DNA from 4 places in the Paenalkalicoccus suaedae genome. Region 2 is predicted to be linked to each of the others. Evidence: riboswitches for the same ligand, from Rfam matches in the RefSeq annotation. Region 2 holds a riboswitch; each other region holds the start of a gene.
What was found. Region 2 has a riboswitch for thiamine pyrophosphate ahead of thiT (energy-coupled thiamine transporter ThiT). Riboswitches for the same ligand answer to the same signal wherever they lie in the genome.

Region 1: another riboswitch for thiamine pyrophosphate. It lies ahead of tenA (thiaminase II); the one in region 2 lies ahead of thiT (energy-coupled thiamine transporter ThiT).
Region 3: another riboswitch for thiamine pyrophosphate. It lies ahead of thiM (hydroxyethylthiazole kinase); the one in region 2 lies ahead of thiT (energy-coupled thiamine transporter ThiT).
Region 4: another riboswitch for thiamine pyrophosphate. It lies ahead of FLK61_RS05280 (YkoF family thiamine/hydroxymethylpyrimidine-binding protein); the one in region 2 lies ahead of thiT (energy-coupled thiamine transporter ThiT).

What each region holds. Positions count from the first base shown of each region.
Region 1 covers NZ_CP041372.2:3,136,400-3,140,612, forward strand. Annotated here, with positions in the region: gene FLK61_RS16430 (metal-binding protein ZinT) at 1-371, opposite strand, end outside; gene FLK61_RS16435 (DMT family transporter) at 782-1,720, shown strand; gene tenA (thiaminase II) at 1,742-2,428, opposite strand; TPP riboswitch at 2,654-2,759, opposite strand; gene egtD (L-histidine N(alpha)-methyltransferase) at 3,588-4,213, opposite strand, start outside.
Region 2 covers NZ_CP041372.2:2,081,234-2,085,446, reverse strand. Annotated here, with positions in the region: gene pknB (Stk1 family PASTA domain-containing Ser/Thr kinase) at 1-1,001, shown strand, start outside; gene rsgA (ribosome small subunit-dependent GTPase A) at 1,014-1,895, shown strand; gene rpe (ribulose-phosphate 3-epimerase) at 1,897-2,541, shown strand; TPP riboswitch at 2,574-2,675, shown strand; gene thiT (energy-coupled thiamine transporter ThiT) at 2,745-3,308, shown strand; gene FLK61_RS11035 (thiamine diphosphokinase) at 3,305-3,958, shown strand; gene spoVM (stage V sporulation protein SpoVM) at 4,028-4,108, shown strand; gene rpmB (50S ribosomal protein L28) at 4,175-4,213, opposite strand, start outside.
Region 3 covers NZ_CP041372.2:1,063,784-1,067,996, forward strand. Annotated here, with positions in the region: gene thiD (bifunctional hydroxymethylpyrimidine kinase/phosphomethylpyrimidine kinase) at 1-732, opposite strand, end outside; gene thiM (hydroxyethylthiazole kinase) at 729-1,538, opposite strand; TPP riboswitch at 1,605-1,702, opposite strand; gene FLK61_RS05860 (nitric oxide synthase oxygenase) at 1,781-2,881, shown strand; gene FLK61_RS05865 (hypothetical protein) at 2,982-3,158, opposite strand; gene recQ (DNA helicase RecQ) at 3,234-4,213, opposite strand, start outside.
Region 4 covers NZ_CP041372.2:944,555-948,767, reverse strand. Annotated here, with positions in the region: gene FLK61_RS05290 (ABC transporter ATP-binding protein) at 1-767, opposite strand, end outside; gene FLK61_RS05285 (ECF transporter S component) at 748-1,353, opposite strand; gene FLK61_RS05280 (YkoF family thiamine/hydroxymethylpyrimidine-binding protein) at 1,350-1,958, opposite strand; TPP riboswitch at 2,110-2,216, opposite strand; gene FLK61_RS05275 (N-formylglutamate amidohydrolase) at 2,277-3,092, opposite strand; gene FLK61_RS05270 (M20/M25/M40 family metallo-hydrolase) at 3,098-4,213, opposite strand, start outside.

The sequences.
Region 1 (4,213 bases), 1.1 Mb from region 2:
TCTTCGAAATAGCCGCTGTAAATTGCTTGCTCTTCTTCACTTAGCTCATGCCCGTGCGCGTGGTCGTGGTCATGATCGTGGTCATCGTTATGATTATGATCATGGTCATGGTCGTGGTCATCGTTATGATTGTGATCATCGTTATGGTCGTGATTATGATCATTGTTATGATCGTGATTGTGCTCTTCTTCCTCTACATTCGTATCGTTCTCTGCAACAGGCTCATTCTCAGTATTCATGTTGTTAGCCTCTTCTGTTGCAACGTTCGTTGTGTTTGCTTCGTTTCCTGACGTTTCGTCATTAGAATTACAAGCCGCTAAAAGCAAAGCAGCAGTCATCGCAGAACCGATAAGCATTGTCTGTTTTTTCATGTGTATAAGCTCCTTTTGTAAATAGTAATCGTTACGATTTATGACTATACGCCTTATTCACAGAAACGTCAAGCAAGTCTATGAATAAAAGTAATATGCCTATTTTCTTGTAAACTCTCTATCTAAAGTCGCGTTAGGTGCTAGTTGCTTAGAGAGTAATGCATGAAGACGATTAATATGAAAGGGCACCTTCTTTAAGGATTTGATAGCATGGCAGTTAGCAACCAGGATCTTCGTATTTTTCTAGAAAAGAATGTACCGTACTCATGTTTTATGTACTGCACTCAAAAGTTAGTGAACCCTCACCTTCTATTCTGTCTTTAACTTTTCACCCTGCAACAAACTCTTCCATTTTCCAACAACTAGGCGTATAGTAAAAACCAACAACTTCATTAAAGGTGGCATACACAATGAAAGAAATCGCAATCGGCATACTGGCCTCCATGTTTTTTGCTGTCACATTCATTTTGAACCGCTCGATGGAACTAAGTGGCGGCAGCTTTCTGTGGAGCTCGTCCCTACGCTTTTTATTTATGATCCCTTTCTTACTTTTACTTGTCCTATTCAGACGTAACCTCAGCCAAATCTTCACTGAAATAAAAAAAGCACCGTTATCATGGCTCGGCTGGAGCTTCGTTGGCTTTGTGCTCTTTTATGTACCTCTTACATATGCAGCAGCTTATGGACCTGGCTGGCTCATAGCCGGAACGTGGCAGCTGACGATCGTTGCCGGGATTCTGATCGGCCCGATTTTCCTCAAGCAAAAGCTTGCCGTGCAGTCGCTTATGCTCTCGCTCATTATATTTGCCGGCGTTGTGCTGATTCAGTGGCAGCACGCGGATGGTCTGCAACTCTCGATGCTTGCAGGAATTTTGCCAGTTGTTTTGGCTGCATTTGCTTATCCGCTTGGCAACCGCAAAATGATGGAGCTCGTTGACGGGCGCCTTGACACGTTTCAGCGCATACTTGGCATGACGCTTATGACGACACCGTTTTGGCTACTTCTTGCCGGAGCTGGTCTCGTAACCGTTGGCCCACCGCCCGCGAGTCAAGTGCTTCAAGCCTTTATCGTCGGCGTTTCGTCTGGCGTTATCGCAACGACGCTGTTCTTCATCGCAACCGATCGTGTTCGCGGCGATAGCGAACGACTCGGAGCCGTCGAGGCAACGCAGTCGACCCAGGTGATTTTCGTTATGGTCGGCGAAGTCCTTCTCCTCTCTACCCGACTCCCAAGCGGCATCGCGATACTCGGTCTTCTGCTGATTATGATAGGCATGACCTTACACAGCTTTTTGTCGAGAAAATCGGGTCGCACTGCTCCAATTATGGCAACAAAAAAAGCCCGCTAAGGGGCTTTTTTTGTTTATCGATTATTTTAGAACGCCTTCTGGAACGGGCCATTTCTCTTGTTCAAAGGCCATCGTCCAGAACTGATGCTCAAGCTGTGTACTAATGAGGAAGTGCTCCATCATACGAGAACGCTCCGCTGGTCCAGCCGCTTCTGCACAAGCATCTATTTTCTGTTTAAACGTTTCTGTAATCAAACTAACGTCTTTGTCTCCATAAAACGTAATCCAGTCATAAAATGGATGGTCGGTTGTTGGATTGATTTCGTTCATCAGATTGCGCCCGATCTCCCAGTACGTCCACGGACATGGAGCAAGCGCTGCTAATGTTTCGCCCAAAGAGCCTGTAGTGGCTGCTTGAAGCATGTGGCGCGTGTAGTGATGAGCGGTCGGCGCGAGCGCGGCCTTCTGCAGGTCTTCATAGCTTACGCCGGCGACCTCGCAAAAATTGTTGTGCGGATGAATCTCGTCGTTAAGCACAAACGAGATTTGATCGCGGAAGAAAATCATGTCCTCGCGGTTCTCACACTTCGAAATAGCGAGTCCATAAATGCGGCAAAATGTCGTGAGGTACTCAAAATCCTGCTTCACGTAGTGAATTAGTGCTTCTTTCGGCACGTCGCCATTCGCAATGCCTCGCACGAACGGATGCTCCATAATTGCATCAAAAATTGGCGCTGCTTCCTGTCGTAACTGATCCGAAAAATTCATCTTCGTATTCCTCCTTTTTAATTGGAGAATACCACTAGTAGTCCTTTCGGTTGGATAGAACGCTAAAGATAAGGAAAGGCGAGGCGAGGTGTATCAAGTGCCGAGCTGTTTGACAAGCACGTTTTGTTAACGCGTCCATTTTAATCAACAACAGGCTCCTACGTCACCACGAAAAAGAAGCGCAGCCTCTCTTCTCGCGATCACGGGAAAGAGAGGCTGCGCCATAGCACGACCTAACCACTTTCCTCCGCTGGTACCAACCAGATCAGGTTCAAAGGGTCCAACGCAAACGCGTCGTCTCAGCCGGCTTTCGGCTCCCCTAGTGGATATTCTATGTCCATCATACATAATAAGTGGAAATGTTGCAACTATTTACCTTGGATGGTGAGGGGGGATTTGGTTTAAGCTAGCGTCGCGTTAACTTGCGCAGTTCACCCTCCAACTTGCGCGGTTCTTTCCGCGTTACGCAGTTCACCTGCTTTTTCGCGCGGTTGACCCTTACTTTCACGCGATCGGCGCCTTAACTTACGCAATTCTCCCTTCAACTTGCGCGGTTTTTTCCGCGTTACGCAGTTCGACTGCTTTTTCGCGCGATTGACCCCTACTTTCACGCGATCGACGCTTCAACTTACGCAGTTCGCCCTTTAACTTGCGCGGTTTTTTCCACGTTACGCAGTTCGACTGGTTTTTCGCGCGGTTGACCTCTACTTTCACGCGATTGACGCTTTAACTTACGCAGTTCGCCCTTCAACTTGCGCGGTTTTTTCCACGTTACGCAGTTCCATTGGTTTTTCACGCGGTTGACCCTTACTTTCACGCGATCGGCGCTTCAACTTACGCAGTTCGCCCTTCAACTTGCGCGGTTTTTTTCGCGTTACGCAGTTCACCTGCTTTTTCGCGCGGTTGACCCTTACTTTCGCGCGATCGGCGCTTCAACTTACGCAATTCTCCCTCCAACTTGCGCGGTTTTTTCCGCGTTACGCAGTTCGACTGCTTTTTCGCGCGGTTGACCCTTACTTTCACGCGATCGGCGCTTCAACTTACGCAATTCTCCCTCCAACTTGCGCAATCCTTTCGCCGTCGTGCCTCCTCCCCCTAAACCAGCACAAATAAGAGCCCGTGAACACTCTCGTTCACGGGCTCCATCTACCTATACCCTCTACTCCGCTCCTGGCACTTCTAGCACACAGACGCTAAAGTATTCCTTTTCGTCAGAGAGAATTTCCCTCACTGTAAATCCTGCTGCGACAGCGAGTTCGTGGATGTCGGACTCGTCAAACTTGTACGAGTTTTCCGTATGAATGAGCTCGCCCTCACTAAACTGAATGCCAGCGCCTAAGCCCTGCATGTCTTGATCCGACCTGACCTTCAAATGCATCTCGATTCTGCCTTTGCGCTTGTTATAGAAAGCTACATGTGAAAAAGCTGATTCATCTAGCTTCGCACCTGTTTCTCTATTTAAACGGGCAATGACATTTTTATTGAATGCAGCTGTTACTCCGGCGGAGTCGTCGTAGGCTGCTTCGACGACGGACACATCTTTTTTACGGTCGACACCGAGTAAAAATAAGTCGCCTGCATGTAGCATGTGACGGCTGTTTGCTAAAAATGCTTTTGCCTCATCTGGTTCAAAGTTACCAATCGTAGAGCCTGGGAAGAACACGACCCGCTTTTCTGACTGAGAAGGTGGTAGGGTGATTGGTAGCGTGTAGTCTGCCGAGACGCCGGTTACGCGAATTGCTGGGAAGTCTAGGCTTAGCTGTTGCACGGTTTGGGCCAGGAATT
Region 2 (4,213 bases):
TCCTTATTCCAAGACTACTTTATGTAAATGATGTGACGATTCCTGAAGGGTTAGTTGGGCAGCCGTCCTCAGAAGTAGTAGCAGAGCTTGAAACGCTAGGTTTAGAAGTAGAGCTCACGTATAGAGAAGACGATACTGTGGAACCAGACCATGTTATCTCAACGAATCCTCAAGGTGGTAATAACGTAAAAGAGGGCTCTTTAGTGACGGTATTTGCTAACGAAGCGAATGGCACGGTCGACATGAATGATGTAGTTGGTCTATCACTTGAGGAAGCGGAAGAGCTTTTAGCAGATTTTGAGGATATAGAAGTTGTTTATGAAGAGAGTGCGACAGAAGATGAAGGAACAGTTTTATCGCAGTCACCAGAAGCAAATGAACCAGTCATTGCAGAAGAAACAGTTGTCACTCTTACGGTTAGTGAGGGTATGACGTATGTGATGGATAATTTGTTTGGAATGACGCGTTCTGAGGTACTCGATCAGATGGATGATAATCCTTATGTAACATTAAGATTCGAAGAAGATTTCCATCCATCCATTGAGTCAGGATTAGTTATTGCACAATCTCCATCAAGAGGGACAGAAATTAATGCTCCTGTAACAGTAGAGGTTACTTTCTCACGTGGACCTGAGCCATCGTCTTCAGGGGGATCTTCTGAGATTGAGACTCCTGAGCCAGATCCAGAACCGGAGCCAGAGCCAGATCCTGGCGAAGAGGACGGTCCAGTTACAAGTGACGTACCATTTTCAGTAGAAGTACCGCCTGCGCCAGAGGGATCAGAACCACCTGAGTATCGTATTCAAATCTCTATTATTGATTCTGAGAGCGATACACCTAGAGAAGTCGTTAGCGAGTCCATCACGGAGACGACTAGATTTACGCTACCTATGACGTTAAACCCAGGTGACACAGGATATCTGCTTTTATATGTGAATGGACAAGAATTCTCAGAGTCACCTTACGAATACACCTATGAGGAATTATTAAGCTATCAATAAATGGAGGTTTGCATGGCAATTGGGAGAATCGTAAAAGCATTAAGTGGATTTTACTATGTCGAAAACGAGGACGGCATTTTTCAGTGCAGAGGTAGAGGGAACTTTAGAAAGAGAAAGCTAACGCCACTAGTTGGAGACTGGGTTGTTTTTGAAGCGGAAAATCGTACAGACGGATATGTATTAGAATTACATGATAGGACGAATGAGCTCATTCGTCCTCCAATAGCGAATGTTGAACAGGCTGTACTCGTTTTTTCTGTCCATGAGCCGGCGTTTAGTCCACTATTACTAGACAAATTCCTTGTGCATATTGAAGCAAACGACATTCAACCACTTATATGCTTATCTAAGATGGATTTATTGCCAGAGGAAAAACTAGAAGAGATTCGTCAGTATAAAAAGGAGTATGAAAAAATCGGCTATGAAGTGATATCTACATCGGTTCACCAAGCGGATACGATCGAAGAGTTGAAGCCTGCCTTAGCAAATCGTGTGTCTGTTTTTGCTGGACAATCGGGTGTTGGTAAATCATCGCTGTTAAATGCGATAAAGCCGGAGCTAGATTTAGAGACGAATGCGATCTCAAAAAGCTTAAATCGAGGGAAGCACACCACGAGACACGTGGAGCTTATTCCTATCGAAGGTGGCTATGTAGCAGATACTCCTGGTTTTAGTTCTCTAGATTACCATGGTATTACCGAGGACTCTCTCTCCGCCTGCTATCCTGAAATGGCTGATCGAATACAGGAATGCAAGTTTAGAGGATGTACGCATTCAAATGAGCCTAAATGTGCGGTCAAGGCAGCTGTCGAAGATGGAGAGATTGCGCAGCATCGTTATGATAGCTATATTCAATTTTTAGAAGAAATTAAATCGCAAAAGCGGAGGTACTAGCATGTCAGTTAAAATTGCACCATCTATTCTTTCAGCTAATTTTGCCGAACTAGGTAAAGAAATTAAGGATGTCGAGGAAGGAGGAGCGGATTATATTCACATCGATGTAATGGACGGTCATTTTGTTCCGAACATTACGATTGGACCGCTTATTGTTGAAGCTGTGCGTCCGATTACGACATTACCGTTAGATGTGCACCTTATGATCGAAAATCCGGATCAATATATTCCTGACTTTTGTAAAGCTGGAGCGGATATTATTACGGTACACGTAGAGGCATGTCCTCACTTGCACCGTACGATTCATTTGATTAAAGAAAATGGGGTTAAAGCAGGCGTTGTATTAAATCCGGCTACTCCAGTAGATGTGATCAAGCCAATTATTGACGATATTGATATGGTATTACTTATGACAGTAAATCCAGGCTTCGGTGGGCAATCTTTTATTTCTTCCGTGCTACCCAAAATTACAGAAGTAAAAGAGCTTGTCGGAGATCGTGATATTGAGATTGAAGTCGATGGTGGCGTCAACGAAATGACAGCAAAACAGTGCGTAGATGCTGGTGCAAATGTTCTTGTTGCGGGATCGGCTATTTATAATCAAGAGGATCGACACGCTGCCATTGCGAAAATTCGTCAACAGTAGTAAAGTGAAATTACTTAAACGAAATTAAAATAATGAACCACAAGGGGAGTCTTAGAGGACTGAGAGGAAGCATGCGCTTCGACCCTTTAAACCTGTAAGTTGATACTTGCGTAGGGATGTGGAGATGATGCTAACAGACAGCTGTTGCCTTCTCGGCATAAGCTGTCTTTTTTTGTGGTTCTAAAAAAAGGGGATTATTTATTATGAGACAAAACAAACGATTACTTATTATGCTCGAAATCGCTATTATGAGCGGTCTTGCTTATGTGTTAGACTTAATTCCACTGTTTCAAATGCCTCAAGGGGGATCTATTACGCTCTCTATGCTTCCAATCCTTATTCTCGCTTATAGACGAGGAGTTATTGCTGGGATTATAGCTGGCGGATTGTTTGGCACATTAAATCTAATGTTTAATTCATTCGTGGTTCACTGGGCGCAGGCATTACTCGACTATCCGATCGCCTTTTTAGTGATAGGTTTAGCTGGTATTTTTCGTTTTTCAAGTCAGGCTTCGTTCCGTAAAAAGCTTACACTTCTTATCGCAGGAGTGGCATTAGCATCTGCATTACGATTACTTTCACACTTTACTGCAGGTGTAATTTGGTTCGGTAGCTTTGCCCCTGAAGGGATGTCGCCAGTATGGTATTCATTTATCTATAATCTAAGCTATATCGCACCTACATTTGTTATTTTAGTCATTATCATGGTCTTATTTGCTAATAAGGGAAAAGTCGTGCTACACCCCTCTAACGGACGTGTAGCATGACATATTTGTTAGTAGCAGGAGGTCCAAAAGTGGACCTTCCATCCCTTCAAGAGCTTTGCGACGAGCTTAAACCGACTGGCATTATAGGCGTTGATAGAGGAGCTTATTATCTTTTAGAGGCTTGTATTACACCAAATCTTGCTATCGGGGACTTTGATTCAATCGGAGAAACATATTTAAAGCAACTAAAAGCAGAATCAGTAGAACTAACCACTTTCCCTGCAGAAAAAGATCAGACAGATATGGAGCTGGCACTTGATATTGTTAAAGAAAGATTTAACGCTAAAAAGCTTATTATTGTTGGGGCGACAGGAGGCAGATTAGATCACTTTTTAATGAACGTGCAGTTGTTAGAGGTTGCTGCTACACGTGGGATTGAAGTGGAGATACTCAATACTTCCAATCGAATGAGTTATCTAGATAGCGGCGTCAAACATGTAAAGCATTCCATATACACCTATTTATCCTTATTAGCTATTACAGAAAAAGTTTCTGGAATAACGCTTACTGGAGTGAAATATGAATTAACAAATGCTCAATTAAAGCGTGGTTCGAGCCTTTGTGTTAGTAATGAAATCGTAGATGACGAAGCAATTGTGAAGATTGAATCAGGTAAAGTAATCGTGATTGAGTCCAAGGACGAAAATTAAGTGGTACTATCTGTGGCAGACTGAATATATATGTAATAGAATCGCTTTTTTCCGTCAGGAGGGAGTAGCATGAAGTTTTATACGATCCGTTTGCCGAAGTTTATAGGGGGCGTTGTGCGAGCTGTACTTGGCACAATTGGAAAAGGGTAATACAAAGAAAAGGACTCCTAATCCGATTAACGGATTAGGAGTCCTTTTACGTAATAGGTCACAAAATTATACGCGCTGAACTTTACCAGACTTAAGTGCGCGAGC
Region 3 (4,213 bases), 1.0 Mb from region 2:
AATTGCGACATGTAAAAACTCTTTCGCTTTAAAGATAGCACTCTCCAGTTTTACCCCTTGGGCAATAAAGGCTGTAATCGCGGCAGCATACGTACAGCCTGTGCCGTGAGTGTGCGTCGTGTCAATGCGCGGAGAGGTATACAAGACACTTGTTTGACCGGTGAAAAGCACGTCAGTCATAAACTCTGCACGTGCCTCATGACCGCCTTTAAGTAAAACTGGAACACCACCACAAGCGTGATAAAGTGCCTTCGCCATATCTTCAAGCTTATCAAAATCCTCGCGCTTTTTACTCAAGATGGCTTCTGCCTCAGGAATATTGGGCGTCACGAGAATTGCTAATGGGAAGAGCTTTTTAATTAACGTATCCTGCGCGTCCTCTTTTAAGAGCGGAGACCCTGTTGTAGTCACCATCACGGGATCGACGATCAGATTCGTTACTTGATGCCTACTCACCAAATCTGCAATAGCCTCAATTCGCTCTTTGTCATACAGCATACCAGTCTTCACAGCGTCTGCACCGATATCAGTAATCACTGCTTTAAACTGCTCCTCAATCGTAAGCACGGGGATGGGATGGACATCGGTTACCCCTAACGTGTTTTGCGCTGTGATAGCTGTAATTACGGATGTACCAAAAACGCCAAGCTCCTGGAATGTTTTGAGGTCTGCCTGAATTCCTGCGCCGCCGCCACTATCAGAGCCTGCAATCGTCATCGCTTTTATCGTCATGACGTCACCTCTTCGACTTTACTTCGATCATTCACATCTTCTTCCGTTATTTCGTACAACGCGTTCAGAAAATACTGCTGAAAGCTTCCAGGAGCTTTAACGGGAGTTTCTTTATAAGCAATTTCTGCCGCAACCCCATAAGTGGCTAGCGCAGCGACTATCGAGTCGAGAGAGACATCGTTACTAGCAATAAAAGCAGCGACTAAGGAGGACAGTAGACAGCCTGCACCTGTTATCGTTGTTTGCAAAGGGTGACCGTTAGAGACTGTTAAGACTCGGCTTCCATCTGTGACGATATCAACCTCGCCAGTCATAGCCACAATCGTGTTGTATTCCTTTGCTACTTTGATAGCTACCTCTTGTGCATTTTCAAGCGCTGTATCAGAATCGACTCCCTTTGTCGTAACGGAATCGTCTATTAAACTCGCAATTTCTGAGGCATTACCACGAACAACCTGGATAGACAGCTCTGTAAGTAGTTTTTTAGCCGTGTTTGTTCGATATGGGGTCGCGCCGGATCCAACTGGATCAAATACGATTGGCGTTTTTCCTTGGTTTGCAGCCTCTCCTGCGATAAACATTGCTTCTACAGTTGGCGCAGTTAGTGTTCCGATATTAATCATTAGACCTTGTGCGATGCTTGCCATATCCGCTACTTCTTCTTTGGCATAAGCCATAACAGGACTAGCTCCAATAGCATACATGCCATTAGCTGTGAAATTAGTTACCACCACATTCGTGATATTGTGGATCAAGGGTTTTGTTGCGCGAAGCGAAGTAAGTGCTGTGCCTAGTGTTGATTGCATGAAACAGTCCTCCTTTTTTTCGCACAAAAAAAGCTATTCCACGAAGGAAATAGCTCACTGTGTATACAAAAACAGTAGCCACTTTCCTACGCTGGTGTTAACCAGATCAGGTTCAAAGGGATTAGGAAACCTATCTCAGCCCGAGGGCACCCCTAGTGGATTACTTACTTTTTTTATGCGTTTAATTTATACTAACATAAGTGAAACTAGCTGACAAAAGATTCAAAAAGGAGCAACAGGAGATGAGCTTACAGGAGCAAGCAGCATCATTTATTTCGACCTGCTATCAGGAATTAGGAATAGATGCGACGACACTGGGTGACCGTTTACAGCAAGTGAAAGTAGAGATAGAAGAGACCGGAACGTATACACATACGTATGAAGAGCTCGTTCATGGTGCCAAAATGGCATGGCGTAACTCCAATAAATGTATTGGCAGACTTTTTTGGGAGACGATGAACGTATTTGATGCTCGCGAAGTTAAAGAGGAATCAGAGGTTTTTAATACCTTGAAGAATCATATGACCTTTGCAACAAATGAGGGGCGAATCCGTCCGACAATTACGGTGTTTGCTCCAGAAAAGGATGGGAAAGCACCGGTTCGAGTCATAAACCATCAGCTTGCGCGCTATGCAGGATACGAGCATCCTGACGGAACCGTAATCGGAGATCCAGACTCGATTGCGTTTACAAAGCTATGTCAGGACTTAGGTTGGCAGGGAAAAGGATCTGCTTTTGATCTTTTACCAATCGTGATTAAGCTTGATTCTACATTAGTATTGCAAGAGTTTGAGTCTGACATCGTTCTAGAGGTCCCATTTGAGCATCCGGAAGAGCCATCATTTAAAGAGCTTGACTTAAAATGGTACGCTGTTCCTGCAATTTCTGACATGCAACTAGAAATTGGCGGAATCACCTATCCAACCGCGCCATTTAACGGGTGGTACATGGGTACAGAAATTGGGGCACGCAACTTAGCGGACAGCTTCCGCTACGATAAATTGAAAGAAGTTGCTGAGGTATTTCATTTAGACACGAGTAAAACATCCGCTCTCTGGAAAGACCGTGCACTTGTCGAGCTAAACCGAGCAGTCTTACATTCCTTCCAAGAAAATCGGGTGAGTATCGTCGATCATCATACAGCCGCTGAGCAATTCCGTAAGTTCCAGCAACGAGAGGAACGCGCTGAGAGAGAGGTAACAGGGGACTGGACGTGGTTAATTCCACCTGTATCACCTGCGGCAACACACATTTTCCACCAAGGCTTTAAAAACGAGGAGAAGTCGCCGAACTTCTTCTATCAAGACAAGCTATATGATGAGTCAGGGAAGATGAAAGAGTAGGAGATGGCTACCTTGTGCGTCAAAAGGTAATATTTCATCAAACCCCCACCAAAAAAGCAGGTAAACGAGCTACTAGCCTCGTCCACCTGCTTTTTTACATTCATCTCCAGCTAATACGCAAAAGAGAGACTAACATCCCTACTCCAATAACGCTGCATAGTAAGCTCCCAATATAAGCGAGTCCCCACATGAATGGAGAATTACTCCAATTATTCACAATGACCAAAAGTAACACACCAGCAAGTACACATGCTACTCCTGCTTGAAACCTATCCACTCTAACCACCTCATTTAAGGTAATTATACCATATTTACCCTAAGTGAGTGGAGTTACTTCAATATCTCACCAACCTCACACATACCCATTGGCAACGAGTTTAATCGTAAAGTAATCCACCTCTTCAGGGAGAGCCTCCTTTACAGGCTTCATCCCCTCTTCAAGACCTACATCATTAATAGCTCGTTTAATTAAATCTACATGCTTAGCCTCAAATAGAGGAGAGAGCTCAATAGAGACACCATCTTCATATGCCTCTAAAAGATGACTTTTCACAGTTACCTCTTTAATATCCCGAAGCTTCATAATCTCTTCGACTGGTGTGCCATCTACATATAATTCCGCTGTTACCATATAGCTCTTCTGCTTTTTATCATTTGATAAAATTTCTTGTTGAGGCTTTGCCATCTCGTTTTCCTCTACATATACAAGGATCGCATCTAGGAATGGCTGTCCGTAAGTCTCTATCTTCATTTGTCCGACACCCTTGACTTGGAGCATCGCATGTTCATCGGTCGGGAGCTGCCTGCATAGCTCATGAAGCGTCTGATCAGAGAAGACCATGTATGGTGCAACAGCGTGCTCACGCGCGAGTTCGGTTCGCACTCCACGGAGTGTCTCAAATAACGGATGATCCTGGGTGACACGTACCTGATGCTTCTCCTCCTTCTTCGCAACCGACTCCTGTCCCTTTAGCACAGGCACTGCTAAATCAGTCAGTTGCAGCACTGGATAGTTGCCGCCAGTTAAAGCTAAATAGTCAGATGCAGCAAGAAAGTCAATCAACTGAGCAACCTCTTTTTGAGAGCGATTCTTCATCAGTCCGAAGGTTGGAAGTGTATCAAGCTTTAAATCCTTCACCTTCTTATTATTAGATCCAGTCAATACTTGAGCGACCATCGTCTTCCCGAATCGTTCACCCATCCGTCTTACACAAGAGAAAATCATCTGTGCTTCTCGCGTTATATCCACAGAGGTTCGATCATCGACGCATTCCGAGCACCTACCACAAGGTTCTGCCGGCGATTCTCCGAAATATTGAAGAATATAGTTTT
Region 4 (4,213 bases), 1.1 Mb from region 2:
GGGAGTTCTTCATATACGGGAGAGAACGTGATGCCCTCCGCTTCGAGTTCGTTCTTGTGTTTACGTAATAGCTCCATCGGTTTTCCTTCAAGTACGAGCTCTCCACTTCGAGATAAGACAAGCATGCGATCTGTGAATCGAAGCCAATCCTCTAGCTGATGGTCAATAATAAGCGTTGTCATCGATAAACGTTCGATCAATTCAACAAACTCTAGTCGTGACTGAGGATCCAGATTCGCAGTTGGCTCATCTAAAATAAGCATCGTTGGCTTTAGTAGTAGCACGGCTGCGAGCGCGACTTTTTGCTTTTGCCCACCTGAAAGAGAGTGAATATCACGATGACGTAGCTTTGTTATTCCGATTTTTTCTAACACATCAGAAATGAGGTCGGCCATTTCCTCTCGCGGTGTTTCGATATTTTCGAGCGTAAAGGCTAGCTCATCCTCTACCTTAAGCATACAAAACTGGCTCTCAGGATCCTGAAACACAATACCGATTTGTTGATTGAGCTCTCCCTTCTCAAAGGACGTAACGCTCTTATCGCGGAAGAAAAGCTCTCCAGTACTGTAGCCTTCAACAGCCTCTGGATATAAACCATTTAAACAAAGTGCAAGCGTGCTCTTCCCAGAGCCGCTTGCACCTGCCAATATCGTGGTTTCTCCCTCTGAAATAGTCAGAGAGAGGTTGTTTAAAAGAGGGTGGTCTTGCTCATACGAAAACGAGTAGTTAACTGCCTGAACGAGTGTATTAGGAGACTTTACGCTCATAGCGTCCCTCGCGCTCCTTTCCTAACGCATAGCCGCGCAGAACGCCTGTGTTTGCGAGCTGATCACTTAGGAATTTACCGAGTAATCCAGCAAGTAGAGCACCACTGATCATTCGCACGATAAAGGTTGTAATAATGAGCCATGGCTCCATTGCCAGAAGACCGGACTGGAAGATTCCCCATACGTAGCTGAAAAGCGCTGCCGACATACCCGCCATCATTAACACGTACAGGTTATAAACACGATAGCGAGTCGCTGCAAAGACAAGCTCAGCGCCAATACCTTGAATAGCAGCAGATATGATTAGCATTGGACCTGCTGGCGTTCCAAGAAGTACTTGTACGGTTCCTGCAATAAGCTCCGACCAGAAGGCAGCCCCTGGCTTTCGAATAATATAGGCGGCGATGATAGAGACAATAAACCATATTCCAAAGATGACTTCATAGCCGAACGGGCCTAAACCAAACGGAATTAAGAAGCTTGTTAAGCCTTGTCCTGCAAAGAAAAAGAGCAGGTAAACAACAGCAAACACAACTCCTAAGATGGACATTAAGACAATCTCTTTAAGCTTCCAGGATTTCATCATGACGCGTTGTCCTTCTTTGATGGACTATTTGCTGAAATGTGAGCAGTCATTGTCACATGTGCGCGTTCTTTTGTTTTAGAGGCATTAACAAATGCTGTCTCAAGCGTATGGAAGACTTTATTTGCATCACCATCTAAACGAGACGCGTAGTGAACACCCTTCGTAAACGTACCGTGCTCTTGTGCAACTGCACACTGATCGGCAATAACCTGCATGTAGTTCGGGTTATCCATTGGGTAAAGTGCAAAGTGAGATGCCGCTTCGACAGATTCCTGTTGAGACTTTTCTTCGTTTAGACGCTCATCGTTCTCCGACATATACGTGTCTCCCTCGCTGTCACCAGGACATCCGATTGAAAATGTTCCGCTAAAGACAACGTGCGTTCCAGTTTTTGCTGCGTGGATAAAGATCGCTTTCGCCACGTCAAATACGTGTTCACTTCGACCTCGCACACATGTTGTCACGTCATCTGTTTGCATCCACACTTTAGATGTATCAACTTCTTCTAAAGCCCCTTTAATGATTTCGACAAAATTATCTGCCATTGGGTAAATAGCAAACCTTACTCCTACGATATTACTTGTTCCACATGATAGTCCTTGCATGCTAAACTCTCCTCCATCGTGATTACTTACAAACTAATTTGCCGTAAGCATCCCTTTTCTATTTCAACACAAGACGAAACGCAAAAAAGCCTGCACGCTCCTAAACTAATAGGAAGGTGCAGGCAATCGTTTACGAATAAGTGCGTGAATCGTATGATTAACTGCACTTCCCCACGCTAGTATTATCTAGTTCGGGTTCAAAGGGTTAACAGGACAAGCCTGTCTCTCAGCAAGATAGATGCACCCCTAGTGCGTTCGTGTCATTGTATTGTTACGTTCATTGTACCTATTGTCTGAAGATTTGTAAACAGCCGGCGGTTATCGAAGCGTTGAATCCGATAACTCGAACGCTAACTGCGCAAACACGCGACCAAGCTTCTCCCGCAGCTCTGACATCTGCGCGCGTTCCTCCTTGGTCGGCGCAACGCCACTTTCCTCGCTCATATATAGCCTTCGATTTATCTCCAGCTGAACGAACGGCTTATCTGTTTGTGCACCGTGTAATTGCGTCACATAGCCACCTTTAAACGGAGCATTGATCACACACAGCTCTACCCCGTCAATCCCGTAGTCAGCAAATGCTTCTTCTATTAGCTCTCGCATTCTGTGCATAAACGCAGGACTTGCCGTGACAGGCTCGTCCTCCTCTATGCCATCTTCTCCTCCACGGTTACTAATACAAAACAGCGGACGCGTTATCGCCTCTCCACCACCTATTACAGGACTTTCTGCAAGCATCGTGTGACAGTCTACACCAAATGAAATTGGTTGTAGAAGACCCTCACGCATAGCTTCATGATAAGGTGCGTGAATGGTCTCCACTAAATCCCTAATCTCTTCCTCTGAAAGCGATGGCTTCCATACGTTCTCACCTGTTACCGCAACCGTCTTTACGACACCGTCCACGTTATGCGGCGGCAGATCACCCGGCGCCCGGTTCATATCAACGACAATCCTCGCCACAGACTGACTAACAAACACGTGGGCAAGCTCCTTAAAGTCAAATAGCTCCCCTGTCCATGTGTCACCGTCGTGCACAATCTCAAGCTCGGAAAGCAGTAGTTTGTTGCGTAAACCCTCAGGCACCTTCGTTCCACCATGTGGCACCGACACAAAAATAGGTAGCTTGTCCATAAGCGTTATTCTCCCTGCAAATAAAGCGCTAATAGCAATGATCGTTGCACGAGCTCAATACGGTGTAGCGCCTCGTTCGGCGTATATAAATCTCTACTTGCCGGCGAAAATCCACATACTACTGGTGTTTCACTTGGAATGACTCCCGCCGCAGTCGAAAGTAGACTAGACTCAATGCCGAATGGAAGTTGCTTTGCCTCTGTCCACTCCTTTAACCTTGCAATGATTGGATTTAGTTTCTTCCTCAAGAGTGGTGGTCGATCGACGACCTGTTCCATGTATGTTTTCATTCCTGATTTCGCCCCCGAGAAGAGCTTTTTAAGCTCCTGCTCGACCTCCGTCGCAGTCGTCTCATCTAAATATGTGACAGAGAGCGTTGCCGTCACTCGGTGCGGCATAAGCACGCTATATCGCTCTGACTTCATATCCTGAACCGATACAGCTACCTTCTTCTTCCGACTATTTAAGCTCTTTAGCTTCTCTGCATTCTCAATAAAATAGCTCAGCACATCACTACTCTTTGATTCCTTCCCAATGCGCAACGGATCTCCCTCAATAATGAGCTGGAATTCCTTTGTTCCTCGGCGTTGGTCGACAACCTTCCCCTCCGCAAATCCAGGCTGCATGACAAGCACCTGCTTCGCCCGACTCGCCGCTTTTACAAGCATTTGCGAACTGTAGCGCATCCCTCTTCCTTCATCTGCATAGAAAAATACGCCGACCTTCGTTTTACTAAGTAGCTTCTCTTCCTTCAACGCCTGCAAAGCCGCTAACACAGTCGCAATACCACCGCGACTTGAAGCAATTCCTTCTCCAAACACCCACTCCTGCTCGCGGCGGTATGGAATTGGGAAGCCGTTACGTCCGCCCGGTACATCAATAGGAACGACAAGTAGCGTTCCGTCCGTTAGTCCTGCCTTCGTCTCCCACGTCCACGCAGAACGACCATTCGTCAGCGCATCGACTTGATCAAGCTTTAGCTTCCCTAAACGCTCCTCAAACAGCTTGCGTACGCTACTAAGGCCAACAGCATCCTCTGTGCGACTCGACATGTTCGTCCACGTCTTTAAATCGGCTTCGATCTTAGAGCGACTTTGCGTGACTCGGCGGAAAAGCTTATC